Linked DNA regions of Fodinicola acaciae. The protein of the gene in region 1 interacts with the protein of each later gene in a pairwise test. Links are inferred from orthologs where the notes say so. Each region holds a gene or a part of one and is shown in the gene's direction. Other genes may lie near its edges. The genes, in order: pcrA and lpdA.

Region 1 (14,648 bases):
ATCCGCGCCTGGCTGATCCTGCCGGCGTTCACGTTGGCGATCACGCCTTGCGTGAAGGCGGCCGCGTCGGCCGGCTCCATCGCCATGTCGACACCGGCGTTGACCGCCACCGCGATGGCTTCCTGGTAGGTCGAGACGATGTGATAGCTGCTCGCCAGCTGCGCGATGTCGTTCCAGTCGCTGATCACCACGCCGCGGAAACCGAGCCGCTGGCGCAGTTGGTCGGTGAGCATGTATTTCGAGGAATGCACCGGAATGCTGTTGACCGAGCCGGAGTCCGGCATCACGGTGTCCACGCCGGCGTCGATCTGCGCCTGGAAGGACGGCAGGAAAACGTCCTGGAGATAGCGGATCGGCAGCTGCGCCGGCGTACGGTCGTGGCCGCTGCGCGGTTCGGAATAACCGGCGAAGTGCTTGCCGGTCGCGGTCAGCTCGCCGCTGGACTGCATGCCGGTGACCGCGCCCGCGGCGAGCTGGCCGGCGAGGAACGGATCTTCCGAGTACGTCTCGTAATAGCGGCCCCAGCGTGTGTCGCGTGCGATGTCGGAGACGGGCGCGAAGTTCCATTTCACGCCGGTGGCGACCATCGCGTTGGCGGTCGAGACGCCGAGGTCGCGGGTCAGCGCCGGATCCCAGGTCGCGCCGAGCCCGATCTGGTGCGGGAAGATCGTCGCGCCGGAGACGTCGTTGTGGCCGTGTACGCCGTCGGCGCCGTAGATGATGGGGATCCGCAGCCGGTTGTGCGTCAGCGCGTACCGCTGGATCGCGTTGATCGTCTCGGCCCACGCTTTCGGGCTGTTGTCGGGAAATGCCGTGTCGCCGCCGCCGGACAGGATGGAGCCGGCGTGGTTGGTGGCGAGTACGTCGGCCATGCACGAGTCGACCAGCGGCCCGTTGCCGTAGTCGCAGTTGCCGCGCAGCTTGCCGACCCGGATCTGCACCATCTGCCCGGCCTTCTCGGCCAGCGTCATCCGCTTCAGCAGATCAGCCACCCGCGCCGCGACCGGCGCTTTGGCATCGGTGTAGGCGACCGGCGCCGCCGTGGCACCGCTCATCCCGGCGGTGGCCAGCAGGGCCGCGGTGACCGCGGCGGGCAGCAACAGGCGTCTGTTCACGCTCGACATCGGGCCTCTCCCGGCGATGGTGGAAGCAATAGCCGACCGCAATGTGCAACAGTGATCTAGGTTACGTCAATACCTGACGGAAAATCGGCCCGAATGTCGCTTTCTGCGTTCGACTCTCAACTGAAGCGGTTCAGGCTGCCGCAACTACCCGCTGCAGCCCAAAACTGTCGTACCCAGGTGCCAATCTGGGCCCCCACCCAGATCGGGCGGGGGGTGGGTTCGCGTGGTTACTTAGATAAGTTCAAAGTTGATCTTGAAGTTGCGCCTCACAGAGCTCTTTGACCACTTTGGTCTCTTTGGTCACGCTGGCCACACGATCTCATGCACGCAAGGGGGCCTTGCGTGCGCTGGGCGCACGTAAGGGGGCCTTACGTGCATCGACCAAGCCGACAAAAGCTGCATTTAGCGCTCAAACCATGGAACCAAGATCAACTTTTGATGTACGTAAGTAACCACGCGAACCCACCCCCCACCCGTTGTGGGTGGGGGCCAAAATTGCCAGGGGGGTACGACAGTTTCGGGTTGTAGCGGGTAGTTCAGTGCTCGAAGGGCAGTCGTTCGGCGTGTTGTAGGGCCAGGGCGAGGGCGCCCAGAGCTTCGGCGCGGTTGCCTAGTTGGGTGGTGACGACCTCGGCGAGGGAGGCGGCGCTGGGGATGGCATAGCGGCGGACGACGGTGCGCAGGGGGTCGAGGAGGAGGTCGCCGGCCTGGGCGAGTTCGCCGCCGACGACGATGACCTCGGGGTTGAGGAGGTTGGCGAGGTTGGCGGCGGCGACGCCGATGTGGCGGCCCGCGTCGGCGAGTACGCGGACGCAGCCGGGGTCGCCGGCCTGGGCGCGCGCGATCGCCTCCGGCAGGGTCAGCGCGCGACCGTAGGCCTGCTCCAGCAACCGCAACAGGATCGGTACGCCGGCCAGCATCTCCAGGCAGCCGCGGTTGCCGCAGCGGCAGACCGGGCCGTTCTCGTCGATCGTCGTGTGGCCGATCTCGCCGGCGGTGCCGGCCAGGCCGCGAAACAGCTCGCCGGCGATCACCAATCCAGCGCCGATGCCCGTGGAAGCCTTGATATAAGCCGAATCCCGCTTGCCGGCGCTGGCACCCCAGGTCATCTCGCCCAGCGCACCGAGGTTGGAGTCGTTGTCGACCACGACCGGCAGGCCGAGCCGGTCGCGCAGCACGTCCTCGGCGCGTACGCCGACCCAGTTCGGCAGGATCGACGACGAGCCGACCTCGCCGGTACGCACGTCGACCGGCGCCGGCAGGCCGAGCGCGACGGCGGCCAGCCGGTCGCGTCCCGACTCTCGCAGCGCCTCCTCAAGCAGCCGTACGGCCGTGTCGATGCCTTCGACAGCGCTGAGATCCGCGTCCACCTCGACGAACCGCTCGGCCAGCACCGACCCGGACCCGACGACGACGCGGATGTGCCGGTGGTCGAGGTCGATGCCGGCGGCCACCGGACCGCTGCCGAGCCGCACTTCGTGCGCTCGCCGGCCGTTGCTGGTGCCGATGCTGACCTCGACGGACCCGGTCGCGGTGAGCGTGCGTACGATCGCCGACACCGTCGCCGGCGCGAGACCGGTCCGGCGGGCCAGCTCGGCCTGGCTGGCCGGACCGCGGCGCAGCGCGTCGAGCACGCGGCGAGCGTTGGCGGCCCGCAGGGCGGCGGTCGACGCCGGCATCTCGTTCACCTCGTACGCAGCACGACGAAGGTCTCGGCCGCGCGATCGGACCCCAGGATCGCGGCTCGCTCGCGTACGCGCGCCTCCATCGCATCCGGGTCAGGCAGCTGCGACACATGCGACCGCAGCGCGGCGATCTTGGCGTCGAGCGTGTCGGTGATGTCGACGACGAAGTCCGGGTTGGGCGCGTCCATCAGCCACAGCTCGGACACCGTCCACGGCGGCAGGCCGAGCTCCGGATGCGCGAAGGGGTTGCGCGCGTCCGGATAGATCGCCGCGAAGGCCGCCTCGCCGACCGCCTTGTGGTCCGGATGCGTGGTGCCGAGCCGTGAGTAGTCGCGCTCGATCGCCGGCGCCACTACGCGCTGCGGTCGCACCTGCCGGATCACCCTGGTCAGGTCGCGGCGCAGCTCGTGCGTGACGTAGACGGCGCCATCGACATAGCCGTCCAGGAAACGCACGTCCGTCACGCCGACCGCCGCGGCCGCCGCGCGTTGCTCGGCCTCGCGGATGGCCGGCATCCGGTCGCGCGGCGTGTCGTCAAATCCGCCGGAGTCGCCGCGGGTGACCAGGCAGTACGTGACCTCGACGCCGGCCTTGGTCCATCGCGCGATGGTGCCGGCGGCGCCGAAGTCGATGTCGTCCGGATGCGCGGCGATGGCCAGCACCCGCCGTACGTCCGCGCTCGGCTCGGCGGACTTCGGATAGCTCATGCGGACGAGCGTATGCGGTGGTTACAGCGGGCCGCGGCCGGCTTCCAGGACGAGCATCGCGAGCCGTACGCCGATCGCGCCGACGCCTTTGCGGTAGCGCTCCAGGATCTTCTGCTCGCGGGACAGCACCAGCCGCGGTCCGCCGGCGGCGCGTCTGGCCAGTCCGACCTCGGCGGAGATGGCCGCGCGCTCGTTCCACAGCTCGATGATCGCCGCGTCGATCTGGTCGATCCGCTCGCGCCACTGGCCGAGCTGGTCCTGGTAGGTGGTCTCCTGCGTGTTCACCGGTTCTCCTGTCGGGTTGGTTTCCCCTGGCCCGGCAAGAAAAAGCCCCGGGCCGATGCAGCCTGGGGCGGGTGGTCTGTTCGCGCGTCAGTCCACGGCGGCCGAGGCTCGGTCGCCGTAAAAAAATCGTGCACAGTGCGCGCGCATGCCGTCAGTCTGCCACGAAACCGGCGACTCGCGGAACAGGCGTCCCACAGTGCAGGAAACCGCTGGCCAGCGGCCCGCGCGAAACACGTGCTCCTCCTCGAACGTGTGTCCGGCTCCGGCGCCTACACTGGACGGTGATGAGCACCCTTTTCGAGGTTCCGGTCGCTGCCGAGGAGAAGCCCAAGCGCCGCGGGCTCGATCCGGAGCGGCTGCTGGACGGCCTCAACGACGCGCAGCGCGCCGCCGTGACACATGCCGGTGGTCCGCTGCTGATCGTGGCCGGCGCAGGCTCCGGCAAGACCAGGGTGCTGACCCACCGCATCGCCTATCTGCTGGCCGCGCGCAAGGTGCATCCCGGCCAGATCCTGGCGATCACCTTCACCAACAAGGCCGCCGGCGAGATGAAGGAGCGGGTCGGCGGCCTGGTCGGCAACCGCGCCAGGGTGATGTGGGTGTCGACGTTCCACTCCGCGTGCGTACGGATCCTGCGCGCCGAGGCCAAGACGATCGGCATGAAGAGCAGCTTCTCGATCTACGACGCCGACGACTCGCGGCGGCTGATGACGCTGGTGGCGCGCGAGCTCGACCTGGATCCGAAGCAGTATCCGGCTCGTTCGCTGATCGCCAAGGTCTCCAACCTCAAGAACGAGCTGGTCGACCCGGAGACGTTCACCTCGCAGGCGGCCGGTCCGGCCGATCGTGCGCTGGCCGAGGCGTACGCGGCCTACCAGCGCCGGCTCACCGAGGCGCACGCGCTGGACTTCGACGACCTGATCATGACCACGGTCAACATGATGCGCGCGTTTCCGGCGGTCGCCGAGCACTACCGGCGGCGGTTCCGGCACGTGCTGGTGGACGAATATCAGGACACCAACCACGCGCAGTACGCGCTGATCCGGGAGATCGTCGGCGGCCCTGGCGACGGCATCAAGACCGAGGACGGCGAGGAGCTGTCGCCGGCCGAGCTGTGCGTGGTCGGCGACGCCGACCAGTCGATCTACGCGTTCCGCGGCGCCAGCATCCGCAACATCATGGAGTTCGAGCGCGACTATCCGGACGCGAAAACCATTCTGCTGGAGCAAAACTATCGTTCCACCCAGACGATCCTGTCTGCGGCCAACGAGGTCATCACCAGAAACACCGAGCGCAAGCCGAAAAACCTCTGGTCGGACTCCGGCGACGGCGAGAAGATCCGGCTGTACGTCGCCGACAACGAGCACGACGAGGCGGCCTGGGTGGCCGGCGAGGTCGACCGGCTGTGCGACCAGGACGGCGTGCGTCCCGGCGACGTGGCGATTTTCTACCGTACGAACGCACAGTCGCGAGTTTTCGAGGAAGTCTTCATCCGGGTCGGCCTGCCCTACCGGGTGGTCGGCGGCGTACGTTTCTACGAGCGCAAGGAAGTCCGCGACGCGCTGGCCTATCTGCGCGCACTGTCCAACCCGGACGACACGGTGAGCGTGCGGCGGATCCTCAACGTGCCCAAGCGCGGCATCGGCGACCGCGCGGAGGCGTGCGTGGCCGCGCTGGCCGACCGCGAGCGCATTTCTTTTGGTGCGGCGCTGGAAAAAGCGATCGAGGCGCCGGGCATCTCGACGCGCGCGGTCAACGCGATCGGCGAGTTCGTCGACATCATGGCGCGGGTACGGTCCAAAGTGGACAGTGAGCCGCCGGCCGAGCTGCTGGAGGAGCTGCTGGCCGGCACCGGCTACGTCGCCGAGCTGGAGGCGAGCACCGACCCGCAGGACGAGTCGCGGGTGGAAAACCTGCAGGAGTTGGTGAGCGTCGCGCGTGAGTACGCCGACCGCGCGGCCGCCGCCGGCGACGAGGTGTCGCTGGCCGGCTTCCTGGAACAGGTCGCGCTGGTCGCCGACGCCGACTCGGTGCCGGACGCGCCGGAGGACGGCGAGTCCGGCCGCAGGGCCGGCATGGTCACCCTGATGACCCTGCACACCGCCAAGGGCCTGGAGTTTCCGGTGGTGTTCCTGACCGGCCTGGAGGACGGCGTCTTCCCGCACCTGCGCTCGCTGAGCAACATGAAGGAGCTGGAGGAGGAGCGCCGCCTCGCGTACGTCGGCATCACGCGCGCGCAGAGCCGGCTCTATCTGTCCCGTGCCTTCACGCGTACGGCCTGGGGGCAGCCGCAGTACAACCCACCGTCCCGGTTCCTGGAGGAGATCCCGACCTCGCTGATGAAGGTCGATCGCGAGGAGCCGACCCGCGAGGACCGGTCCAGGTGGAACGGCAACAGCGCGCAGCAGCGGCTCGCCAACCGGGGCATGACCTCGTCGTACGCGCGTCCGGCGCGGTCCCGGTCGGCGTCGGCCGGCCCGGGTGGCCGGGAGATCCCGGTGCTGGAGGTCGGCGACCGGGTCACCCACGACAGCTTCGGGATGGGGACGGTCGTCGGCCTGCGCGGCGCCGCCGAAAAGCAGCAGGCCGAGGTCGACTTCGGCAGCAGCGGCAAGAAATGGCTCCTGCTCCGCTTCGCTCCACTGGAGAAGATCTGAGCTGCTACACCTGCGACCAGGAGGTGGCGCTGGCGACCGCGCCGCCGCGTGAGCGGATCGCGTACGACGGACACTGGCGGGTCGCGCACGTGATCACGTCGTCGTTGCCCGGCTGGCTGGTGCTGATCCCGCGGCGCCACGTCGTCACGGTCGCCGAGCTGACCGACGGGGAGGCCGCGTCGCTGGGCACGTGGCAGGTGCGCGTGTCACGGGCGCTGCACGAGGTGGTCGGCTGCGAGAAGACGTACGTGGCGCAGTTCGCCGAGGCCGCCGGCTTCGGCCATGTGCACTTCCACCTGATCCCGCGGATGCCGGGGTGGGCCGCCGGCGAGCGTGGACCGCAGGTCTTCCGCCGTCTGGGCGTGGCGGCCGCAGATCACGTGCCGGAGGCGGAGATGGACCGGCTGTCCTCGCGACTTGCCGCCGCGCTGGTTTGAGCCGTCGCGTACGCGGGTATCCACCGAACGCGATGGTGACCGAGAGGAGTTCTCAGAGGTTGGTGTTCTCGCCGTCCTTGGCGAGGTTGAGGCCGCGAGCGCGCAGCCACGGGATCGGGTCGGTGGGCGTGCCGTCGACGCGGACCTCGAAGTGGCAGTGCGGGCCGGTCGAGTCACCGGTGCTGCCGACCAGCGCGATCGGGTCGCCGGCCTTGACGCGCTGGCCTTCGTGCACGAGCAGCTTGGAGTTGTGGCCGTAACGCGTGCTGATGCCGTTGCCGTGGTTGATCTCGACCAGGTTGCCGTAACCGCCGTACCACCGGGCGATGCTGATCACGCCGTCATGCGAGGCGACCACCGTGGAGCCGAACGGAGCGGCGATATCGGTGCCGGCGTGCAGGACACCCCAGCGGATGCCGAAGCCGGAGCTGAGTGGGCCCTGTGCCGGCTTGAGCCAGAGATCGGCGGCCTTTGGCTTGGGGGCCGCGGTGCGGCGCTGCGAGCGCGAGGCGCGGTCGACGCGCGTGCTGCTTGGCGCCTGGACCGTCGTGTTGGCGTTGCCCGCGTGTAGGTCGACGTTGGTCGGACCGGCGGCGTTGGTGCTGCCGATGGCCGGCAGAGCAGAGCCCGCGCTGAAGGCCACCACACCGGCGCCGACGACGGCGCTGGTGACCACGATCGCGTACCTGCTCCGGGTGTCGATCGGCGCACGATGGCTGCCGCGATGACGTCCGTGTGGTTTGCGATGGTGCACGTGACACCCTTCGTTCCTCACCCGCTCGGCGTTACAGGTGCGTGCGGGCCCATTTCACGCGCGGCCGTGCGGCGTTAACCGTCTGAGCCGGGGGAAGTCGCGGCGCCGGCCCCTTTCACCGGCACCGCGAAACAGTAGCACTCGTCACCATCCGGACCGTCGCGGGCCGTCGGCGTGTCCGGAAAATCCCTGCCTGACCTGCGATATCGGCATGTCAGCGCAGGCATGTCGAGCAAGATCAACGATCATGCGCGTATCGCATCATCGGCAATGTGAAGAAGTCCTGCGGGGATTCCGCATGTGGCCAATGCCATCCGGCTCGCTGAACGCTCGTTAAGCACGTCGCCGTACCGTTAGGCTGGCGTTGCAGGGACTGGCTGGGAGGTGCGCGATGGCCACGGAGTTGCGGAGCCGGATCCGGGTGGTGGTCGCCAAGCCGGGCCTGGATGGCCACGACCGAGGCGCCAAGGTGGTGGCGCGGGCGCTGCGCGACGCCGGCATGGAGGTCATCTACACCGGCCTGCACCAGACGCCGGAGCAGATCGTCGAGACGGTGATCCAGGAGGACGCCGACGCGGTCGGCCTCTCGGTGCTCTCCGGTGCGCACATGACACTGTTCACCAGGGTCACCGAGCTGCTCAAGGAACGCGGCGCCGACGACGTGGTCGTCTTCGGCGGCGGCATCATCCCGGACGCCGACATCGCCGAGCTGCAGCGGCTCGGTGTCGCGAAGGTCTTCACGCCTGGCGCGGCCACCATGACCGAGATCGTCGACTGGGTCCGCGCGAACGTCGCCTCGCCGGTCGGCTGACCCGGCTCGGGCAAATCGCAGCCGTACGGTCGTGGCTGGGGCGATACTCGGCTCGGAGGAGCCGACGATGCCGGGGATCGAGAAGCCACCACCGCCACAGCCATCGCGCGACGCACTCGTGCTTTTCGCGGGACGCCAGACGCCGCAGTCCATCGCGCTGGCCACCGTGGGTGGCGTGCTCGTCCTGGCGCTCGTCGCGTTCACGCTCGGCGATTCGAGTCGCCCGTGGATCTTCCTGGTGTGCGCGGCGGTCGCCGTCGTCTTCGTCGGCGTGATGGTGTTCCGGGCCAGCAGGACCAAGGCCGACCCGGTGCCGGTCTTCGCCGCGGACCGGCGCGGCGTCTGGTATCGGACCAGCGGACCCGAGCTGGAACACGCGCCGTGGCACGCCATCGGGTCGATCACCGCGTACGGCCGCTATCTGATCCTCAACCCGGCGGCCGGACGGCTGCCCGGCAGCGGCATGTCCGGCCAGGTCACCGTCGCGGTGTGGAACGTGACCTGGGGAGGCGTGCCCAACCCGAGCATGCGGTCGGTCCGGTATGCGCTGCGATATCTCGCCGGCGACCGGGTGGAGATGCTTGGCTGGTGGTGACGAGTGCAATCGGCCACAGGACGCCGGTCGCGTGTCGTACGCCCGATGGCGTGTCGATAGTCTCCGGAACAGTCACCGGCGATGAGGACGAGGCGGTACGGCAGTGGATCTGTACGAGTATCAGGCGCGGGACCTGTTCGCCAAGCACGGCGTACCTGTGCTGGACGGCGCGGTGGCCGACACCGCCGCGGAGGCGAAGGCGATCGCCGAGCGGTTCGGTGGTCAGGTGGTCGTGAAGGCGCAGGTGAAGACCGGCGGCCGCGGCAAGGCCGGCGGCGTGAAGCTGGCCGACGACCCGGCCGACGCCGAGGCCAAGGCGGGCCAGATCCTCGGCATGGACATCAAGGGTCACACCGTGCACCGGGTGCTGATCGCGCAGAGCGCCGAGATCGCCGAGGAATACTACGTCTCCTTCCTCCTCGACCGGTCCAACCGTACGTTCCTGGCGATGGCCAGCGTCGAGGGCGGCGTCGAGATCGAGGTCGTCGCGGCCACCAAACCGGAGGCCCTCGCGAGGATCCCGGTCGACGCGCTGAAAGGTGTCGACGAGGCCAAGGCGCGGGAGATCGCCGAGGCGGCCAACTTCCCCGCCGAGCTGGTCGAGCCGGTCGCCGCGGTGCTGGTGAAGCTGTGGGAGGTGTTCACCACCGAGGACGCGACGCTGGTCGAGGTCAACCCGCTGGTGAAGACCAGCGATGGCACCGTGTTGGCGTTGGACGGCAAGGTCACGCTGGACGACAACGCCGACTTCCGGCAGCCGGAGCACGCGGCGCTGGTCGACAAGGCGGCGACCAACCCGCTGGAGGCCAAGGCCAAGGAGCTCAACCTCAACTACGTCAAGCTGGACGGCGAGGTCGGCATCATCGGCAACGGCGCCGGCCTGGTCATGTCCACGCTGGACGTGGTCGCCTACGCCGGTGAGAAGCACGGCGTGAAGCCGGCGAACTTCCTGGACATCGGCGGTGGCGCGTCCGCCGAGGTGATGGCCAACGGCCTGTCGGTGGTGCTCGGCGACGAGGCCGTACGCAGCGTCTTCGTCAACGTCTTCGGCGGCATCACCGCCTGCGACGCGGTGGCCGACGGCATCGTCAAGGCGCTGGGCATCCTCGGCGACCAGGCGACCAAGCCGCTGGTCGTACGGCTGGACGGCAACAACGTGGTCGAGGGCAGGAAGATCCTCACCGACGCGGCGCACCCGCTGGTGACGCTGGTGGACACGATGGACGACGCGGCCGCCAAGGCCGCCGAGCTTGCGGCTGTGGGGGCCTAGGTCATGGCGATTTTCCTGAATGAGAACAGCAAGATCGTCGTCCAGGGGATGACCGGCTCGGAAGGCATGAAGCACACGCAGCGGATGCTTCGCGCCGGCACGACGGTCGTCGGTGGCGTCAACCCACGCAAGGCCGGCCAGAAGGTCGACTTCGAAGGCAACTCGCTGCCGGTCTTCGGCACGGTCGCCGACGCGATGGCCGAGACCGGTGCGGACGTGTCGGTGATCTTCGTACCGCCGGCGTTCGCCAAGAGCGCGGTCATCGAGGCCATTGACTCGGGTATCGGCCTGGCCGTCGTCATCACCGAGGGCATCCCGGTGCACGACTCGGCGGCCTTCTGGGCGCACGCGGTCGCGACCGAGGCTGAGTCTCCGGGGACACCCCGAACCCCGAGGACGCGGATCATCGGCCCGAACTGTCCCGGCATCGCCAGCCCCGGCAAGTCCAACGCCGGCATCATCCCGGCCGACATCACCGGCCCGGGCTCGATCGGCCTGGTGTCGAAGTCCGGCACGCTGACCTACCAGATGATGTACGAGCTGCGTGACATCGGCTTCTCGACGGCCGTGGGCATCGGCGGTGACCCGGTCATCGGCACGACGCACATCGACGCGCTGCAGGCCTTCCAGGACGACCCCGAGACCGAGTCGATCGTGATGATCGGCGAGATCGGCGGCGACGCCGAGGAGCGGGCGGCGGCGTACATCAAGGAGCACATCACCAAGCCGGTCGTCGGTTACGTCGCCGGTTTCACCGCGCCGGAGGGCAAGACGATGGGCCACGCCGGCGCGATCGTATCCGGCTCCTCCGGCACCGCGCAGGCCAAGAAGGACGCGCTGGAGGCGGCCGGCGTCACCGTCGGCAAGACCCCGAGCGAGACCGCCCGCCTGCTCCGCGACCGCGTCAAGGCTTAGAGGCCGCGCGAATAGGGGAACGACTTCTTAACCTTCTTGTACGGCGCGAAAGTGTCGTACGTGGTTGGTGGAATGGCCCCCACCCAGTGACGGGTGGGGGGTGGGTTAGAGGCCTTTCGCCATGACGAAAATTTTGCGCCATGGGCGTGCCTCTCGACCCACCCCCGCCCCGAGCACTGGGTGGGGGCATTTCGTGCGGCACGTGGCGAGCGCCGGCATTTGTGTGGGGCTCGCCGAGTGACGTTATTTGCCCGGCGTTCGCCGAGCGACGCCTTTTCTGTGTCGCTGAGCGGTGAACGACGTACATCAACCGGCGGTCAACGAGCGCCGGCATTTGTGTGGGGCTCGCCGAGTGACGTTATTTGCCCGGCGTTCGCCGAGCGACGCCTTTTCTGTGTCGCTGAGCGGTGAACGACGTACATCAACCGGCGGTCAACGAGCGCCGCACATTTCTCGGCTCTCGGTGAGTGGCGACGTTTGTCCGGTGGTCGCGGCCGTGGCGACATTTGGGCGGCTCTCGGTGAGTGGCGCCGTTTCTGTGACGCCGAACGCCCAACGACGGACGTTAGGCGGCAACCGGCAACCGGCAACCGGCAACTGGCGAGGGCCGGACATTTGGTCGGTGCGTACGACAGTCTCGCGCCGGAGCGGTCGGTGGGAAGGCTGCCAACGGCGTGTCCGGGCCGGGACCGGGGGATGTGGCTGTCAGAGTGGATCGAGTGACGGACGTGCTGGAGCCCGGGACCGAGACCGGCGAGCTGCCGAAGCCGGATCCCGACCGCCGGCCGGTGCCGCTGTGGCTGGCCGCCGCCAGCACGACCGGTTGGGCCGTGCTGACCAGCATGGGGCCGCTGCTCGCGGTCGTCCTGCTCACCTGGGTCGTCGACGCCGGCAACGGCACGAAGGCGATCGACGCCGTACGCATCGGCATCGGCATCTGGCTGCTGGCACACGGCGCCAGCCTCAAGATCGGCGGCCTGCTGGTCGGCCTGGCGCCGATCACGGTGACCGCGCTGACCTGCTGGCAGCTGGTACGCGCCGGCACCAACGCCGGCCGGGCGGTCGGCGCCGACAACCTCAAGCTCGGTGCCAAGGTCGTCGCGACGGTCGCCGCCTGCTACACGCTGGCCGGCGCGATCGCCGCCGCGGTGGTCCTGGGCGGTCCGGCCGAGGTGCCGATCCTGCCGGCGGTCGCCTCGGTCGCCACCCTCGGCCTGCTCGGCAGCGCGCTCGGCGTGCTGCGGCTGGAGCGCGTACGCAAGGACCTGCTCTCGCGGTTTCCCCGGCCGGCGCTGGTGATCGGCCGCGCCGGCCTGGCCGCCGCCATCGCGGTGCTCGGCGCGGGCGCGGTGGCCGCGGCCGCCGGCCTGGTCCTGCACTGGCAGCGGACGGCCGCGCTGATGGGCAGCCTCGACGGCGGTCCGGTCGGCGTGATCGGCCTCAGCCTGGTCTGCCTGCTGTACGTACCGACCGTGTCGATCTGGGGTGCCGCCTATCTCACCGGCCCCGGCTTCATGGTCGGCGCCGGCACGCACGTCGGCCTCTTCGGCGTCAGCCTCGGACCGCTGCCGGCGATCCCACTGCTCGGCGGCATTCCGTCGGCGGCCGCACCCTGGCCGGCATACGTCCTGCTGGCGCTGCCGGTCGCGGCCGGTGTCGGCGCGGCGCTGATCCTAAAGCGGTCGACCGCATGGCCGCGGGAGTGGTCGTGGCGATTCGGTTACGCGGCGCTCACCGGTCTGGTCTCCGGGGTGCTGCTCGCGGCGGCGGCGCTGGCCGCGGCCGGTCCGCTCGGGGCCGCGCGGCTCGCCGCGATCGGTCCGTCCGGCTGGCAGGTCGGCCTGTCCGGTGGCCTGGAGATCGCGCTTGGCGCCGCCGGCCTGGTCGCCTACGACTACGGCCGCGAGTGGTGGCTGGAATATCGGCAGGAGCGTGCCGAGCAGCTCACCGAGCCGCTGCAGACAGAGCCGGCCGCCGAGGACTCAATCACCGAGGACTCAATCACCGAGGACTCAATCACCGAGGAGCCAGCCACCGGGGACCAGTCGACCGAGGCGCTGCCGGCCGAGTCACCGGCCGGCACCGATAGGCCCGACGAGCCGGAAAACTGAAACCGGCCGCGGCCCGAGTCGGGGCCGCGGCCGGCGGGACCAGCGTGCGTGCTGGTCAGTAGCTACTCGTTGCGGCCGAGCCGGCCAGGATGACGACGAAGATGATGTAGAGGATCGTGCACAGGCAGATCAGGCCGTACCAGCACGAACCGATGATGATGTTGATCTTGGCGAGCCGGTTGGCGTTGGCGAACGCCTCCTGCGCGCCGGCCGCGTTGCCCTGCAGTGCGGCGTTCTTGCCCTCGTTGTTCTTGATCAGCACGAAGATCGCCATCGGCCAGAACAGCAGGAAGCAGGCGACCAGCTTGCCGACGCTGACCTCACCACTCGGGCCACCCGGCTGGCCGGAGCCGCCGTAGCCACCGCCACCGGAGTACGGCGGCTGGCCACCGTACCCACCCGCGCCGGACGGCTGGCCGTAACCGCCTGGCTGTTGGCCGTAGCCGCCCGGCTGCTGGCCGTATGGATCCTGGCCGTATGCCATTTCGCAAACTCCTTGGCGGTCTCGACGACGACCCCGTCGGTCGCTCGTCAGTTATCCCTTTACCGGCCGCAGCGTACAGGCCGCTGGCCACCCCCCGTCACGACGGGGCTCGGTCCTCCGCACACCAGTGCACCTGCGGGGACACAGCGTAGCCGCACTGACACCGGTCATCTGACACCGACACACTGGCGAACTTTCTGCGGGTTGTCGCCAGCGGCGGTGGCGCACTGGCCGGCCGGAGTGTTCATGAACAGGAACAGCCCGCCGACAAGTACGGCGCTGACCAGCAGCGCCATCGCGCCGAGAGCGACGCCGGCCAGGGCCCTGCCACGTCCGCGCGCGCGGCCGGCGGCGACCTGCCGGATGCCGAGCACACCGACGACGATCGCCGGTACGCCGAAGTAGAACCCGCCGAACACCAGCGATGTGAGCAGGCTGACTATGCCGAGGAGCACAGCCAGTATGCCGAGCGCGGAGGATGGGCGACGGGTGTCCGAGATTGGCTGCGGCGCTGGCTGTGGGGCTGATTGTGAGGCTGGCTGTGGGGCTGGCTGTGGACGCGGCGGCGTTGAGACCGGCATGCCGTATGCCGACAGCGGCACCCCGGACACCGGCGGTGTCGCGTCCGGTGGGGTGGGGGTGAACGCCGGCGGTGGTACGGGCCGCGCGCTTCCTCTGGCCGGAAGTCGCTGCGGCAGCGGCGGTACCTCGTCGGCTGCCGGGGTCTGGCTCGCCGGTGGTGCGGAGGTCGGTGGCGGCTCGGAGGTAGGTGGAGGTGCGGAGGTTGTCGGTGGTGCGGAGGTTGGTGGAGGC
Region 2 (14,550 bases), on another replicon or contig:
AATGCTCAGCGCGAAAAGGGCCAAGCCGTCGATTTTACGACTGGTGATGATGCTCTGAACGGCACGCGCCGCCGGCGGAATCGCGGCGAGAGTCAGTGCCAGCCATTGATTGACGCCGAAAGCCCGCAACAGATAGAAAAGCGCGACCGGTGCCGCGACATCGATGGCGAGATTGACGATGATCGCGCGGTTGATCCCGCGAGGCTTGCTCTGTACGGCGGTCATGATGCGAACTCCGATCGCATGGATTTACGATTGACGAGCACGACGACACCGAGCAGCAGGAGGCCGCACAGTCCCTGCTCGAGTCGCATCCACAGCGGCAGAAAACCGGGGATGGAGACGAGCACCGCGATGGCCACCACCATGACCGCCGAGACGATCCGCAGCCGCAGGAAATCGCGCTTGGAAGCACGTGCGGCGCGTACGGTGAAAAGCAGCATCAGCAGGGACGTCGCGGCCACGATGCCGCCGCGGATCCACACCGCGTCGGTCACCAGCGCCGGATTGTCGCTCCAGATGACGGCGACGACCAGCGCGAGAAAACTGACGACGACATAGCCGGCGACGAGGCCGATGACGGGACGGAAACGCGATTTCAGCATGACTCGAACGTACGAACGCCGGCCGCCGGCCAACATGCGTCTGGGCTCCGAGGTGGGGTGGTGCTAGGCCCACCCCCGGCAGGACCCCAGGCCCAGTGCGGACGAAACGGCCGTGGACCAGACTGAGTGCGTGAAGCTGGTGACGAGCAACGCGCGCGCGGTCCTACGCGGTGCGGCGCTGCTCGCACTCACGCCGGTCAAGGTGCTGTTGGCCGCGGCGCACGCGATCGCCATCCTGGCCGCCTGCGTCGGCATGATCTTCGTGTTTCCACCGGTCTTCGACCGCAGCCGATGGATGGCCACGCTCGCGCGACGGCTCGCCGGCCAGTGGTCGGCGGCGCCGGCCGCCGAGCCATATCGGCCCCGGCCACGACCGACCGAGCCGAGCGCCGACGGGCTCTATCGATCGCGGTACGGCCGACCGTTCCGGTCGGCTCGCGTGCCGGACTTCCAGCAGCACAGCCACTGGATCTGGACCGACCCGGCGACCTGGCGCGACATCGGCTGGCTGTTGGCCGACCCGGTCGTCGGCAGCGTGATCGCCGGACTGCCGGCCGCGCTCCTCGCCTACGGCGTGGCCAGTCTTTTCCTGTCGTGGCAATGGATTCTCGGTGTGCCGGCAGCGGTCGCCGGCTGGCTGGTCGCGCCGGCACTGTTGCGGCTGCACGGCCGCTGGACGCGGTTCATGATCGGACCGGCCACACCGGCAGCGGCGGCGCGCGGCGCGGCATGGCGCCGCTGGTTTGGCCGCTGCCTGCTGGCGACACTGCGATCGGCCGCCTTCCTGGTTGGCTCGCTGGTCGCGCTGGTGGTGCTGGCCGCCGCGGTGGTCGTCCTGGTGTTCACCGGTCCGCTGGTGGCCGTACGGTTGCTGGTCGCCGTGCGGCCGCTGCCGGACTTCTTCCGCCGCTATGCCGGTGTGCCGCGGCCGTACGGCCCGGCGCCGCAGACGGTGCGTACGGCTTCCTGGTGGACCGATTTCGCCAGCGTTTCGCGCGCGTACGCCGAAGATCCGGCCACCTGGCGCGACCTGTTCTGGCTGGCCTGCCAGCCGGTGATCGGCTGCCTGCTCAACCTGCCGCCGGTGGCGCTGATCGGCTATGGCGGATGGGGGCTGTTCTTTCCGTCGTTCGCGATGTTTTTCGGCTCGCGGCCGCAGCCGTTCTATGGCGAGCTGTTCGGCTCGTCATGGCTCGCGATGACGATCGGCCTGGTGCTCGTAATCGCCGGGTTCGCGGCCACACCGGTGATCCAGCGGCTGCACACGCGATGGCTGACCGTCCTGCTGGCACCGACCGCCAGCGCGCGGCTGTTCGCCGAGCGCGAGCAGTTGGCCGCGCGCGTCGAGCAGCTGACCGAGACGCGTACGGCCGCCACCGACACGCAGGCCGCCGAGCTGCGGCGGATCGAACGCGACCTGCACGACGGCACGCAGGCACGGCTGGTCGCGATGGGGATGACGCTCGGTGCGGTCGAGGCGCTGATCGACCGCGATCCGGCCGCGGCGAAGAAGCTGGTCGCGCAGCTGCGTGAGACATCGGCGACCGCGTTGGCGGAGCTGCGCAGCCTCGTACGCGGCATCCATCCGCCTGTGCTTGCCGAGCGTGGCCTGGTCGACGCGATCCGTGCCGTCGCGCTCGACACGCCGCTGGCCGTCCGCGTCGAGGCCGACCTGGACGGCCACGCCGAGCCGCCGCTGGAGGCCGCCGCGTACTTCGCCGTCGTCGAGCTGCTGACCAACGCCGTCCGCCACTCGGGCGCGTCGGAGGTGCGCATCGACATCGAGCATCACGACGGTGAGCTGCGGATCTCCGTACGCGACAACGGAAAAGGCGGTGCCGATCCGGACATCGGCACCGGCCTGCGTGGCATCCAGCGCAGGCTGGGACCCTTCGACGGTAGGGTCACCGTGAGTAGTCCGCTGGGTGGTCCGACCCTGGTGACACTGGAGCTGCCGTGCGTGTTGTTCTCGCCGAGGACCTCTACCTCCTCCGAGACGGCCTGACGCATCTGCTGTCGGCACACGGCTTCGACATCGCGGCGGCGGTCGCGAGCGGGCCGGAGCTGCAGCGTGCGCTGGCCGACGAGCATCCCGACGTGGCGATCGTCGACGTACGCCTGCCGCCGACCTTCACCGACGAAGGCCTGCAGGCCGCGCTGCACGCACGCCGGGAGAGGCCGGGCCTGCCCGTACTGGTGTTGTCGCAGCACGTGGAGCAGTTGTACGCGCGCGAGCTGCTGGCCGACGGGTCCGGCGCGATCGGCTATCTGCTCAAGGACCGCGTGTTCAACGCCGACCAGTTCATCGACGCCGTACGCCGGGTGGCCGCCGGTGGCACCGCGATGGACCCCGAGGTGATCGCCAAGCTGCTGGCCAGCAACTCCCGCGACGAGCCGCTGGCCGCGCTGACGCCACGCGAGCGCGAGGTGCTGTCGCTGATGGCCGAAGGCTGCTCCAACGCGGCGATCGCGGCGCGGCTGTACGTCAGCGAGGGCGCCGTCGGCAAGCACTCGGCCAACATCTTCGCCAAGCTCGGCATCGGCCCGTCCGACGACACCAACCGCCGCGTCCTCGCCGTCCTCGCCTACCTCAACGGTCGCTAGCTCCCTACGTGCGCCAGGTGCAGGTAGGAGTCCCTGCGGCGAAAAACCGGCTAGCCGAGGGTGCGGAGGCGGGGGAGCAGGGCGGCCAGCTCCTCGGCCTGGCGCACCGGGTCGCGGTTGACGATCAACAGCAGCTCGGTGACGTTGATCTTGGCGAACGCCTCGACCGCACGCAGCACCTGCTCGGCGGAGTCGAAGCGGATCTGTACGGACCGCCGGATGTCGGCCGGGTCGCGTCCGATGTCCTCGCAGTGCTGGTCCAGCACCGCCGCCGCCTCGGCGACCTGCTCCGGCTCGCCGCCGGCGGCGTTCCACACGGCCGCGTATTCGGCGGCCAGCCGGAGCGTACGTTTGCGGCCGCTGCCGCCGATCCAGATCGGCGGATGCGGTTTCTGCACCGGCTTTGGCTCGGCGATCGCGTTCTCCAGCTCGTAGTGCTGGCCTTCGAAGGTCGTCAGGGGCTGTGTCCACAGCGACGTGATGATCTTCAGCGACTCCTCGAACCAGTCGGCCCGGTCGCGCGCGGTGCCAAACGGCAGCCCCAGCATGGTGTGCTCGTTTTCGGCCCACGCCGAGCCGATGCCAAACTCCAGCCGCCCACCGCAGAGGTGGTCGACGGTGACCGCCATCTTGGCGAGTACGCCCGGATGCCGGTAGGTGTTGCCGGTGACCGAGCAGCCGATGCGTACGCGGCTGGTCAGCGCGGCCATGCCGGCGAGCGCGGTCCACGCCTCGAAGATGTCCAGCTTGTCGTCCTGGCCGAGGCTGGCGAAGTGGTCCATGTTCCAGCAGTGGTCGAAGCCGGACTCGTCGGCGATCCGCCAGACGGACTTGAGCGTGTCGATGGTGGCGCCCTGGCTCAGCTTGAGGCCGAATCGAAGAGGATGCATGCCTCCAGTCTTACTCCGGTCAGGACAGGCGGCAGTTGGGACTGGCGTCCATGGCTGCGCGCAGGCCTGGCACGCTGTCGGTCTCGACCGCCGGCGTGTGCTGCGAGAGGTCGAGCTCGGTCAACGTCAGCGCCGACTGCGCGTACGACAGCGGAGCTCGTGGCAGCAACGTCCGGTATTCGGTGACCTTCGCCAGCAGGCCGGCGTAGAAGCTCAGCTCGCCGGCGGCCAGCGTGTTGGCGCGTGGCGCCGGCGCCTTCGGCAGTTTTCTCAGCGCCGCGACGGTGGCGGTGAGCTTGGTGTCGAGGGTCTGCAGAGCGGCCGCCGCCTTCGGCCGGTCGGCCTCGGACTTGATGTCGAAGCCTTTCGGCAGCGTGTACACCAGAAACCGGAGGTCCTTGGTCGCACCGCAGTACGCGTTGGACCACGACACCAGCGCCGGACTGGGCCCGGTCGGTGACGGGGACGGCTTCGGCTTGGGCGCTGATCCACAGCCGGCGAGGACGGCGAGCGCCGCGAGGACGGCGACGAGTCGTACGGTCACGCGGCGATCGTACGAGCGGCGGCGGGGACCCCTCCCCGGCGCGGGCCAGGATGAGCGGCGGCCGGTCCGGCGAAATATCATCCGGCCTGTGACTCAACACTTTGACGTCGTTGTCCTGGGTGCTGGCCCAGGTGGGTACGTGGCCGCCATCCGGGCCGCGCAGCTGGGCTTCTCGGTCGCCGTCGTCGAGGAGAAATACTGGGGCGGGGTGTGCCTCAACGTCGGCTGCATCCCGTCGAAGGCGCTGCTGCGCAACGCCGAGCTGGCGCACATCTTCCAGCACGAGGCGAAGACCTTCGGCATCGAGGTCGACGGCACGGTGTCGGTCGACTACGGCAAGGCGTACGAGCGCAGCCGCCAGGTCGCCGACGGCCGCGTCAAGGGCGTGCACTATCTGATGAAGAAAAACAAGATCGCCGAGTTCACCGGCTGGGGCACCTTCACCGACGCCAACACGCTGCGGGTGAAGCTCGCCGACGGTGGCGAGGAGACGGTGACCTTCGGCAACTGCATCATCGCCGCTGGCTCCACCACCAAGCTGCTGCCGGGCACCTCGTTGAGCGAGCGGGTCGTCACGTACGAGGAGCAGATCCTGTCCGACACGCTGCCGGAGAGCATCGTGATCGCCGGTGCCGGCGCGATCGGCGTGGAGTTCGCGTACGTGCTCAACAGCTACGGCGTGAAGGTCACCATCGTGGAGTTCCTCGACCGTTTGGTGCCGCTGGAGGACGCCGAGGTTTCCAAGGAGCTGGCGCGGGCATATCGCAAGCTCGGCATCGACACGCTCACCTCGACGCGCGTCGAGTCGATCGACGACAGCGGCGACAAAGTGCGCGTGACGGTCTCGAAAAACGGCGAGCAGCAGGTGCTGGAGACCGACAAGGTGCTCCAGGCGATCGGTTTCGCGCCGCGGGTTTCCGGTTACGGCCTGGAAAACACCGGTGTCAAGCTGACCGACCGTGGCGCCATCGAGGTCGACGGCCGGTGTCGTACGAACGTGCCGCACATCTTCGCGATCGGTGACGTCACGGCGAAACTGATGCTGGCGCATGCCGCCGAGGCGATGGGGATCATCGCCGCCGAGACCATCGGCAACGCCGAGACGATGGAGCTCGACTACGTCATGATCCCGCGCGCGACCTACTGTCAGCCGCAGATCGCCAGCTTCGGCTGGACCGAGGCGCAGGCCAAGGAGCAGGGCTTCGACGTCAAGGTGGCGAAGTTTCCGTTCAGCGCCAACGGAAAGGCTCCAGGCCTCAACGACACCAGCGGATTCGTCAAGATCCTCAGCGACGCCAAGTACGGCGAGATCATCGGCGCGCACCTGGTCGGGCCCGACGTCACCGAGCTGCTGCCGGAGCTGACGCTGGCGCAGCAGTGGGATCTGACCGTGCACGAGGTCGCCCGCAACGTACACGCGCACCCGACCCTCGGCGAAGCCGTCAAGGAGGCCATCCACGGCCTCGCCGGCCACATGATCAACCTGTAGAAACCGCATCGAGGGTGACGTTTCCGGCTATTTGATCGCTAAAACGTCACCCTCGACAGCGGCTGATAGCATGCCGCGGATGCGCGTACGTGCCGCGATGGCCGCGGTTTTGGTGGTGGCACTGGCCGGTTGTGCGGCCAGCAAGGTCGACCCGAAGGCATCCGTCGACCTGCACGGCAGCCTGTTCCAGCCTGGCGGCGCGGCGGCGAGCGGCCTGCAGGTCGGCCTGTTCCGTACGCCCGACCCGGCCGAGGTGCTGACCGTCGGCCTGACCGCCGGCTCGGCCCTGCTGACCTGCCTCAGCGACAACGGCCTGCCGATCTGCAAGACACTCCAGCAGCAGCGTACGGACGGCAACGGCGTCTATCACTTCCGCATGCGCGGCGACGACGTACGCGGATTCTTCGGTGAGGCAAGCGGATTCTCGCTGGCCGCCAGGTTGTCCGGGCCGTCCGGGCCAGGCCTGGAGACCGACTTCCAGATCCAGCGTACGGACCTGCGGATGCCGGATCTGACCTTCTGGCGACCGAGCCGGTTGTACGCCGCCACCGACGGCACCCTCATCTGGTCGCGGTTGACCGGCAGCCGGTCGTACTTCGCCGAGTTCACCGCCGGTGACGCGCAGGTGTGGCGCCAGCCGGCGTCGCCGGGCGACAGTGTCGATCCGCGAGCGTTGGAGGACGTACGCGCGGATTTCCGTGTCTCCACGACGATGTCGACGAATGGTCCGGACACCAGCTTCGACACGACGTACCGGTCGCAGGCCATCGCCGCGCCGGCGGGTCCGGGCGCGCCGGAGTCGCGCGGTGCGGCGTGTTTCGTGCAGGGGGAGAAGGCGCCGGTGCGGCTGGATCCGTGCCCGGTCACCAACGGCCGCTTCGACGACAACATCACCGTGCAGAAATGCGAGAGCGGCGGCACGTCGAGCGCGCCGCCATGCCGGGCCAACACCGCCGTGTGGATCGATCTCGGCGCGTCGCGACCGGTGGGCACGGTGTTCGCGCGCGGCATCTCAATCGCTCAAGTCTCGGTGTCGACAAGCGACGACGGTGTGCACTGGACGCAGCGCAAGACCGTACGACCGGAGAGCGGCTTCGAGAAGATCACACTCGACGAGCCGGTCAATGCGCGTTATGTCCGGTTGTCCGGGCCGGATGCGACCAGCCAAATCGTCGCATTGACAGAATTTTCGGTTTGGCCGACCGTTTCCTGACCAGCGCCGACATCGCCAGCGTCCTGTAAATCGTTCTTTAATTCCCCTCTTCCTGGCCGTACGGCCGATGGTCACCGGGGCCGAACGGTTGGACGCTCGCTAGCACCAAACGGGTCATATCCGATTCGTGCGGTGGTTCCGGTGGATGACCGGGCTGATGCGCCGGTCGGCAGAGAAGGTGGTGCCTATGTTGCGAAGACACTGGCGAAGCGGTGCGGTGCTCGCGGCGAGCACGTTGGTGGCGTGCGGACTGTTCGCGCCGGCGCCGGCGTCGGCGGACTCGGGGATCGCGCACCCCCAGGCGGTGACCAACGCGCAGGCCGAGAAGGTCTCCGCCTACTGGACGCCGGCGCGGATGCGTGCCGCCATCCCGATGGACCAGTTGCTGGCGCGTACGACCAAGAAGATCAGCGGCAAGGTCGCGGCCGGCCGGCCGGCGACCGTACGGCCGACCGCGGTTGGTGGCGTGGTCCAACCGCAGGCGTTCCCGTCCGGTGGCGGCGCGTGGACCGGTGGCGGCGCGGTGGTGCACACCGCCGGCCGGGTTTTCTTCGTCTACAACGACGCCGGCACTCCGCGTAACGCGTCGTGCAGCGGCAACGCGGTGACCAGCGGCAACAAGAGCGTGGTCATCACCGCCGGGCACTGCGTCAAGCTCGGCGGCAACTTCCACACCAAGTGGACCTTCGTTCCGGCCTACAACAACGGAAACGCGCCCTACGGCACCTGGTCGGCGCGGGCCACGATGTCGACGCCGCAGTGGGTCGCCAGCGAGGACATCAACTACGACGTCGGCGCCGCCGTGGTCAACCAGCTCAACGGCAAGTCGCTGACCGACGTGGTCGGTGGCCAGGGTGTGGCCTTCAACCAGGCAAAAAACGCGGCGATGTACGCGTTTGGCTGGCCGGCGGCCGACCCGTACGACGGCACCAAGATGATCTACTGCAGCGGCAACACGTTCAACGCGCTGATCAGCGACGGCATCGGCATGACCTGTGACATGACCGGTGGCGCGAGTGGTGGTCCGTGGTTCCGGAGCTTCAACGAGTCGACCGGCACCGGGCTGCTCAACTCGGTGAACAGCTACAAGATCAACCTGGTCTCCATCTGGATGTTCGGACCGTATTTCGGTGCGGACGCTCAGAATCTCTACAACAAGGCGCAGGCCGCCTGACAAAGAGACGGTAAAAAGCCGGCCAGCACTTCGGTGTTGGCCGGTTTTTTCATGCTCGAATCAAAGTTTGCGACAGATCCTCTTGACACTGATCTGCGACTCATCTACCCATATGACACCCCCTCGTTCCGGCGGATTTCCCGCCATGGGAGGACCGGAGGTGTGGCATCAGTCTTTTCGGGCTTGTGTTGGCAATCGCCAACGCAGGCGTCCTCAGCATGTTCCTGCAGGCTGGGGCCGCCAAAATCGTACGACCGGGGATTAGCGCTAAAGCGCTGGCCGAGGTGCTGCCGCTGCGGGCCGAGTCGTTGCGCTGGCTGACAAAACTGACCGCCGTCGCGGAGCTGGCCACCGTGCTCGCGGTCGTGTTGCCGCCGGTCAGGCCGGCCGGGCTGGTGCTCGCCGGCACGCTGGGCCTGTTGTTTGCCGTGCTCGGGCTGGCCGGTCTGGTCACCGGAAGCAGCGAGCCCTGCGGTTGTTTCGGTACGCAGAACGGAAAACCGCTGGGCATGGCAAACGTCCTCACCGGCTTGGTGTTCGTCGTCGTGTCGGCCGTCAGCCTGTGGATGGGCGCGTACGACGAAACTTTCGTGGCGACGACAGCACTGTTGACCACGGTGTTTTCCGCGGGATGGCTGATGTGGGCCAATCGCGGACACCTGCTGCGCATTATTGACAACGTTCGCAATCGAGAGGAGCCGGCCGGATGATGATGATCCTGGGTGCGGTTGCCCTGCTGGTGCTGACCGCCGCTGTGGTGCTGCTTTTCGCGATGGTCGGCGAGCTTTCCAGCCGGGTGCCGGAGGCGCGCGAGGAGCAACACGTCACGCCGTACTCCGACTTCACGGCCGGCGCCACCGCGCAGGAATGGCCGGCGGGGCTGGCACACCTGGCCGACCGCCCGGCCGCGACCGTCCTGGTGCTCAGCTCGATCTGCACCACCTGCGCCAACGTCGCGCAGGAGCTTTCCAGCTATACGCGGCAAACCCTCGGCGACGTGGGCATCGTGGTGTCATGCGCGGCGGCGCCGGTCGGGGTGGACTTCGTCGAGCACTACGGGCTCGACCACCTGCCGCACCACGTCGACGAAGGCGGCTCGTGGATGGCGACGAACTTCGGCGTCAAGATGAGCCCGACGGCATTGCGCTTCCAGCGTGGCGTGCTGGTCGAGGCGTACACGTTCAGCAAGGTCCAACCTCTTCTTGGCCAGATTTCCAAGGTATTGGAAGGAGTCTCATGACAGCACCAGAAGGCCCGGTCGCCGCGGTGACCGGCAAGAAGATGCTCAGGAGGCGGGTCCTGACGGCCATCGGCGCGGCCGGTGTCGCCGTGTCGGCAGGGCTTTTCGGCCGCCCCAACAAGGCGGCCGCGGCGAGCGCGTCTCCGGCCGACGCGGGCCGGCCGGCCTGTTGCAACCTCTACAACTACCCGCCCAACACCTCGTACGACTACTGCCACGCCCACGCCGGCTACATCTGGTACTGCACCGCCAGCGGCGGCTTCTTGCACTGCTCCTGCTGCGAAACTCCGGGAGATGTGCTGTCGGCCGCTGACTGCCGCTACAACTGATCCATGGCGACCTGGCTGATTATCGGCGGGGTGGCGGCGATCCTGCAGATCTTCAGCCCTTGAGGCCAGTCCATGGCCGGGGTCGCCGGTCCGATGCTCAAACGCAGCAAGGCGCGGGGCGCGAGGTTTCTGGCCGGTCTCTGGATCGGCGGCATGGTGGCGTCGGCTGTGCTGGCGACCGCTGTCTTCGCCGTCGGTTCGCTGGCGGTCTGGTTGATCCCGTCGTTGGTCAGGCAGATCATCGCCGGCGTTCTCCTGGTGCTTTTCGCGCTGCTCGACCTGGCCGCCCGTACGCCGCACGTCTGGCGCCAGGTGCCGGTGGAACACCTGAAAACCATGCCGCCGGGAAAGCTCGGCGTGGTCTGGGGATTCGACCTCTCGCTGCTGTTCACCACGCAGAAATCGACGTCACTGACCTGGGTGGCGCTGACCGGTCTGGTGCTGCTCGCGCCGGGCGCCTCGTGGTGGACGCTGTGCGGGATGACGACCGTGACGGTGCTCATGGTCGTGGGCCGCAGCATTGTCTTCCAGCTGCGGGGGCCGGCCCGGCTGGGGGATTTCCGCCAGTCGTGGTTTCACTGGGTCCGCCGAGCCAGCGGTGTCGCGTTGGTCGGCGTCGCCGCGTACGTGATGTTGGGAGCGTGAGCGATGGAAAACGGCGAACGGGTCAGTGACCGGCGTGGCCAGGTGGTCATCACCCGGTTCGCGTGCCCGTCGGTGAGCCGGTTGTTCGTGCTGCTTTTCCTGCACGTGCGGATAAAGCGGCAGGTCCGCCGGCACGCCACCGGTTTCGTCGGCGGCAAGGCGGTCGTGCTCTGGCGCGAGCGCACCATGCTCAGCGTGACGTTGTGGCGGCACCTGGAGGACGTTTACGAGATGGGGAAGGTGAACGCGCACATCATGGCGGCCCGGCTGCCGGCACGGCTGGGCATCCAGACCAGCTGCGGGATCTATCCCTACCGGGGTGACTGGCGGCAGATCATGTTCGGCGTACCGGCCGCGTCCGCCGACCCGCTGGTCGCCTCAGCCCCACCGGCGGCCGAGAAAGTGAGTGTTGACAGCGAAAGGACGAACGGATGAGCACACCGACCGACCGTGGCATCGCCTTCATTTTGGAGAATGCCAACGGCACGAAGAACGTTTACGTCGCGGCGGCCGCTGGCCCCGACGACGCGCCCCAGGACGTGTTCGCGATGCATCTGGCCACCAGAACGGTGAACCTCGGACCCAACGTCCGCACCGTCCCGGCCGGCACGATGCGGCGCACCACCAGCGTCGTCCACGTCTCCGGTGACAACAACGGCACGGTGAACCTGCAGGCCCACCGGACCGACTTCGGACCGATGCTGGCGAAGTGACCGACGGACCCGGCCGCGCACGTGCGCGGCCGGGTCTGACGGATTACGTCACAGGCAAGCTATCTCAGCCATTTTCTTGCGAATCCGTATGCCTTTCTGGCGCATCGGGGCACAGTGTTCGCAACCTTGGTCGTGACGACGACACGACCAAGGAGAAACCGTGCGAATTCTGGTGACCGGCGCGACCGGCAATGTCGGCCGCGAAGTGGTGGCGCAGCTGGTCGCGGAAGGCGCGGACGTGCGCGCGCTCAGCCGCAGCCCGCGGGCGGTCGTTCCGGTCGACCTGGCCGTCGGCGACCTCGCCATTCCGACCTCGCTGGAGCCGGCACTGTCCGATGTGGACGCCGTGTTTCTGGTCTGGCCACTGCACAACGCCGACGCGGCGCGCGAGGTGCTGGACGTGATCGCCAAACAGGTCCCGAAAGTCGTCTATCTCGGCTCCGGCGGCGTCGTCGGTTTCGGTCCGCCGGAACAGATCCAGCTGCTGCGCGAGTCCGGCCTGCGTTGGACGTACGTGCAGCCGAGCACTTTCGCGGTCAACGCGTTGTGGTGGACCGCGCAGATCCGTGCCGGTGATGTCGTACGCGGCGCGTACGGTGACCTCGCGCTGCCGATGCTGCACGAGAAGGACATCGCGGCGGTGAGCGTGCGCGCGCTGCTCGACGACGGCCACGACTCGGCGATCTATCCGTTGACCGGTCCGGAAGTGCTGTCACAGGCCGAGCAGGTGCGGCTCATCGGCGAGGCGCTGGGTCGGGACGTACGGTGGCAGGAAATCCCGCGCGCCGACGCTCGCGCGCAGATGCTGGCCGACGGCTTTCCCGAGTCCTTTGTGGACGTTCTGCTGGACGCGTACGAGCAGATGGAGCCGGTCGCCGTCACGACGACCGTGGCCGAGGTCACCGGCCGGCCGGCGCTCACCTTCCGGCAATGGGCTCGCGACCACGCGGCGGCTTTCGGCTAAGGTTGACCAACGGTGAGCCGGGAAGCCTGGTCGGCAGCAGGATGACTCGTCGGCTGGGGGGACTGGAGTGGAAGACGTAACGCCGTTTGGAATCATGGCCGGCCTGGTGGCGGCGGCGGTCCTGCTCGCGGTGCTCTCCAACCGGCTGAGCGCGCGGCTGCGCGTGCCGGCGCCGGCGCTTTTCCTCATCGGCGCCGCGGTGGCGTCCGATCTGGTGCCATCGCTGCAGAAAATCCCGATCGAGACCGTTCAGCGCATTGTCACGGTCGCGCTGGTGGTCATCCTGTTCGACGGCGGCATGCACATCGGCCGGCGCCGGCTGCGGTCGGCGGCCGGCGCGATCGTCTGGATCGGCACCGCTGGCACCCTGGTCACCGCAGCGGCCGTCGCCTTTCTCGCGCACGCGATTTTCGGCCTGGACTGGATGATATCCCTTCTGATCGGCACGGCGCTGGCGCCGACCGACCCGGCGGTGGTGTTTTCGGTGCTCGGCCGGCGCGAGGTGTCCGGCCGGTCCGGCGTGATCCTGGAAGGCGAGTCCGGGGCCAACGACCCGGTCGGCATCGCGTTGATGGTGGCACTGCTCGCGACCGCCGGCGTGACCGGCTTCGGCGCGGTGTGGACCGGCGTCACCGAGTTCCTGTTGCAGATGGCCGTCGGCGCGGCGGTCGGCATCGCCGGCGGAATCGGCCTTTCCGTGTTCATTCGCCGCGTGCCGCTGCCGAGCGAAGGCCTTTACGCGTTGCGTACGCTTGCCAGCGTCTTCGTCATCTACGGCGTGGCGACGGTCGCGCACGGCTCCGGTTTCCTCGCGGTGTTCATCGCCGGCATCATGCTCGGTGACGTACGCGCGCCGTACAAGCGGGAAATCGAGCGGTTCCACGGATCCCTGGCCAGCCTCGGCGAGATCGTCGCGTTCACCGTGCTGGGGTTGACCGTGTCGCTGAAGTCGCTGCCGGACGGCAATGCCTGGCAGATCGGCCTGGTTTTGGCCGTGTTGCTGGCATTCGTGGTGCGGCCCCTGCTGGTCGGCCTGCTCCTGCTGCCGATCAGACTGCAGTGGGGTGAGCGGCTTTTCGTGCTGTGGTCGGGATTGAAAGGCGCCGTGCCGATCCTGCTCGGCACGTTCATCCTGGCCTCGGACATCGGCGGCAACGTGCGCGCGTACGACATCATTTTCGTCGTCGTGGCGTTTTCCGTTGTGGTGCAGGGCGGACTGGTGCCGTTCCTGGCCAACCGGATGGGCGTGCCGATGCGGCTGGTCGAGCCGGAGCCGTGGTCGCTGGGCGTACGGCTGCGCCAGGAACCAGACGGCGTTTGCCGCTTCAACGTCGCGGCCGGCTCACCGGCGGACGGCACGGCCATCGACGATCTGGACATCGGCGAGGACGTGTGGATCAGTCTGGTGAGCCGCGACGGCCGGCTGCTGCCGGTGCGGGGCGACACCGTGCTGGCGGCCGGCGACGAGGTGCTGGCGATCGTCGACCCGGACAACCCAGCCGACTCGACGCACGTCTTCACCCGGCCGTAGAGGCCTCATGTGGCCAGCGGAAACACCGCTGCGAGGTGTTGCCTGCGGGATGGTCAGCTGGCATTGTCTTCCGGCAAGGCGAACGTTCGCCTAATGCACGGAGGTTAGCTGTGTACGCCTCGCTGAAGGATGTGGCCGCGCATGCCGGCGTGAGCTTCCAGACCGTCAGCAAGGTGCTCAAGGGCGCGCCGGTGGCGGTGTCCGAGCAGACCAGGCAGCGGATCCTGGCCGCCGCCGAGGAGCTCGGCTACGTGCCCAACGCGGTCGCGCGCGGCCTGCTGAGCCGGTCGACGTACTCGATCGGCATCGTCGCCGACGACCTCGACGACTGGGCTCTCGGCCAGTTCGTGATCGGCGCGGAACGTGAGGCGCGCGGCAACGGTCACGCGGTGATCATCGGCACCGCGCTCGGCGAGGACGGGCCGCTGTTTATCCGGCAGTTGTTGGAAAGACGGGTGGACGGCATTCTGTCGGCGGCGCCGCGGCTGGAGGCAAACGCGGAAATCGGCACGTTGTTGCGTGGCCGGGTGCCGGCGGTGAGCGTGCATCACGTGCCAGGCGGCGGCGTGCCGGTGGTCGGCTCCAACCACCGCGATACGGGAAGGCTGG

What was found.
Region 2: the proteins of pcrA (region 1) and lpdA interact in binary tests that used the Escherichia coli proteins (3 or more experiments, as listed by UniProt). The link is inferred for Fodinicola acaciae from one-to-one orthologs.

What each region holds. Positions count from the first base shown.
Region 1 is NZ_WOTN01000002.1:655,332-669,979, forward strand. Bases 3,750-6,771 are described here. They hold pcrA (DNA helicase PcrA), read left to right. Parts: upstream 3,750-4,085; coding sequence 4,086-6,458; downstream 6,459-6,771. Other genes in these bases: GNX95_RS18445 (chorismate mutase), read right to left, coding at 3,750-3,801; GNX95_RS18455 (HIT family protein), read left to right, coding at 6,419-6,771. In the rest of the region: GNX95_RS18430 (glycoside hydrolase family 3 N-terminal domain-containing protein), read right to left, coding at 1-1,115; GNX95_RS18435 (ROK family transcriptional regulator), read right to left, coding at 1,661-2,803; GNX95_RS18440 (PIG-L deacetylase family protein), read right to left, coding at 2,809-3,516; more of GNX95_RS18445, read right to left, coding at 3,538-3,749; more of GNX95_RS18455, read left to right, coding at 6,772-6,895; GNX95_RS18460 (M23 family metallopeptidase), read right to left, coding at 6,948-7,571; icmB (coenzyme B12-dependent isobutyryl CoA mutase small subunit), read left to right, coding at 8,041-8,460; GNX95_RS18470 (hypothetical protein), read left to right, coding at 8,528-9,055; sucC (ADP-forming succinate--CoA ligase subunit beta), read left to right, coding at 9,159-10,325; sucD (succinate--CoA ligase subunit alpha), read left to right, coding at 10,329-11,240; GNX95_RS42215 (cell division protein PerM), read left to right, coding at 11,960-13,351; GNX95_RS18490 (CD225/dispanin family protein), read right to left, coding at 13,407-13,835; GNX95_RS18495 (DUF4190 domain-containing protein), read right to left, coding at 14,003-14,290. UniProt on the Escherichia coli protein: A helicase with DNA-dependent ATPase activity. Unwinds DNA duplexes with 3'-5' polarity. Translocates on single-stranded DNA with 3'-5' polarity. Initiates unwinding more efficiently from a nicked substrate than double-stranded DNA.
Region 2 is NZ_WOTN01000001.1:1,638,772-1,653,321, reverse strand. Bases 4,008-6,931 are described here. They hold lpdA (dihydrolipoyl dehydrogenase), read left to right. Parts: upstream 4,008-4,731; coding sequence 4,732-6,132; downstream 6,133-6,931. Other genes in these bases: GNX95_RS07740 (discoidin domain-containing protein), read left to right, coding at 6,212-6,931; GNX95_RS07750 (hypothetical protein), read right to left, coding at 4,119-4,643; GNX95_RS07755 (LLM class F420-dependent oxidoreductase), read right to left, coding at 4,008-4,099. In the rest of the region: GNX95_RS07775 (VC0807 family protein), read right to left, coding at 1-225; GNX95_RS07770 (hypothetical protein), read right to left, coding at 222-605; GNX95_RS07765 (sensor histidine kinase), read left to right, coding at 736-2,610; GNX95_RS07760 (LuxR C-terminal-related transcriptional regulator), read left to right, coding at 2,562-3,209; more of GNX95_RS07755, read right to left, coding at 3,260-4,007; more of GNX95_RS07740, read left to right, coding at 6,932-7,345; GNX95_RS07735 (trypsin-like serine peptidase), read left to right, coding at 7,533-8,519; GNX95_RS07730 (MauE/DoxX family redox-associated membrane protein), read left to right, coding at 8,705-9,229; GNX95_RS07725 (hypothetical protein), read left to right, coding at 9,226-9,759; GNX95_RS07720 (hypothetical protein), read left to right, coding at 9,756-10,088; GNX95_RS07715 (hypothetical protein), read left to right, coding at 10,161-10,733; GNX95_RS07710 (hypothetical protein), read left to right, coding at 10,737-11,168; GNX95_RS07705 (hypothetical protein), read left to right, coding at 11,165-11,446; GNX95_RS07700 (NAD(P)H-binding protein), read left to right, coding at 11,607-12,410; GNX95_RS07695 (cation:proton antiporter domain-containing protein), read left to right, coding at 12,478-13,941; GNX95_RS07690 (LacI family DNA-binding transcriptional regulator), read left to right, coding at 14,052-14,550. UniProt on the Escherichia coli protein: Lipoamide dehydrogenase is a component of the glycine cleavage system as well as of the alpha-ketoacid dehydrogenase complexes.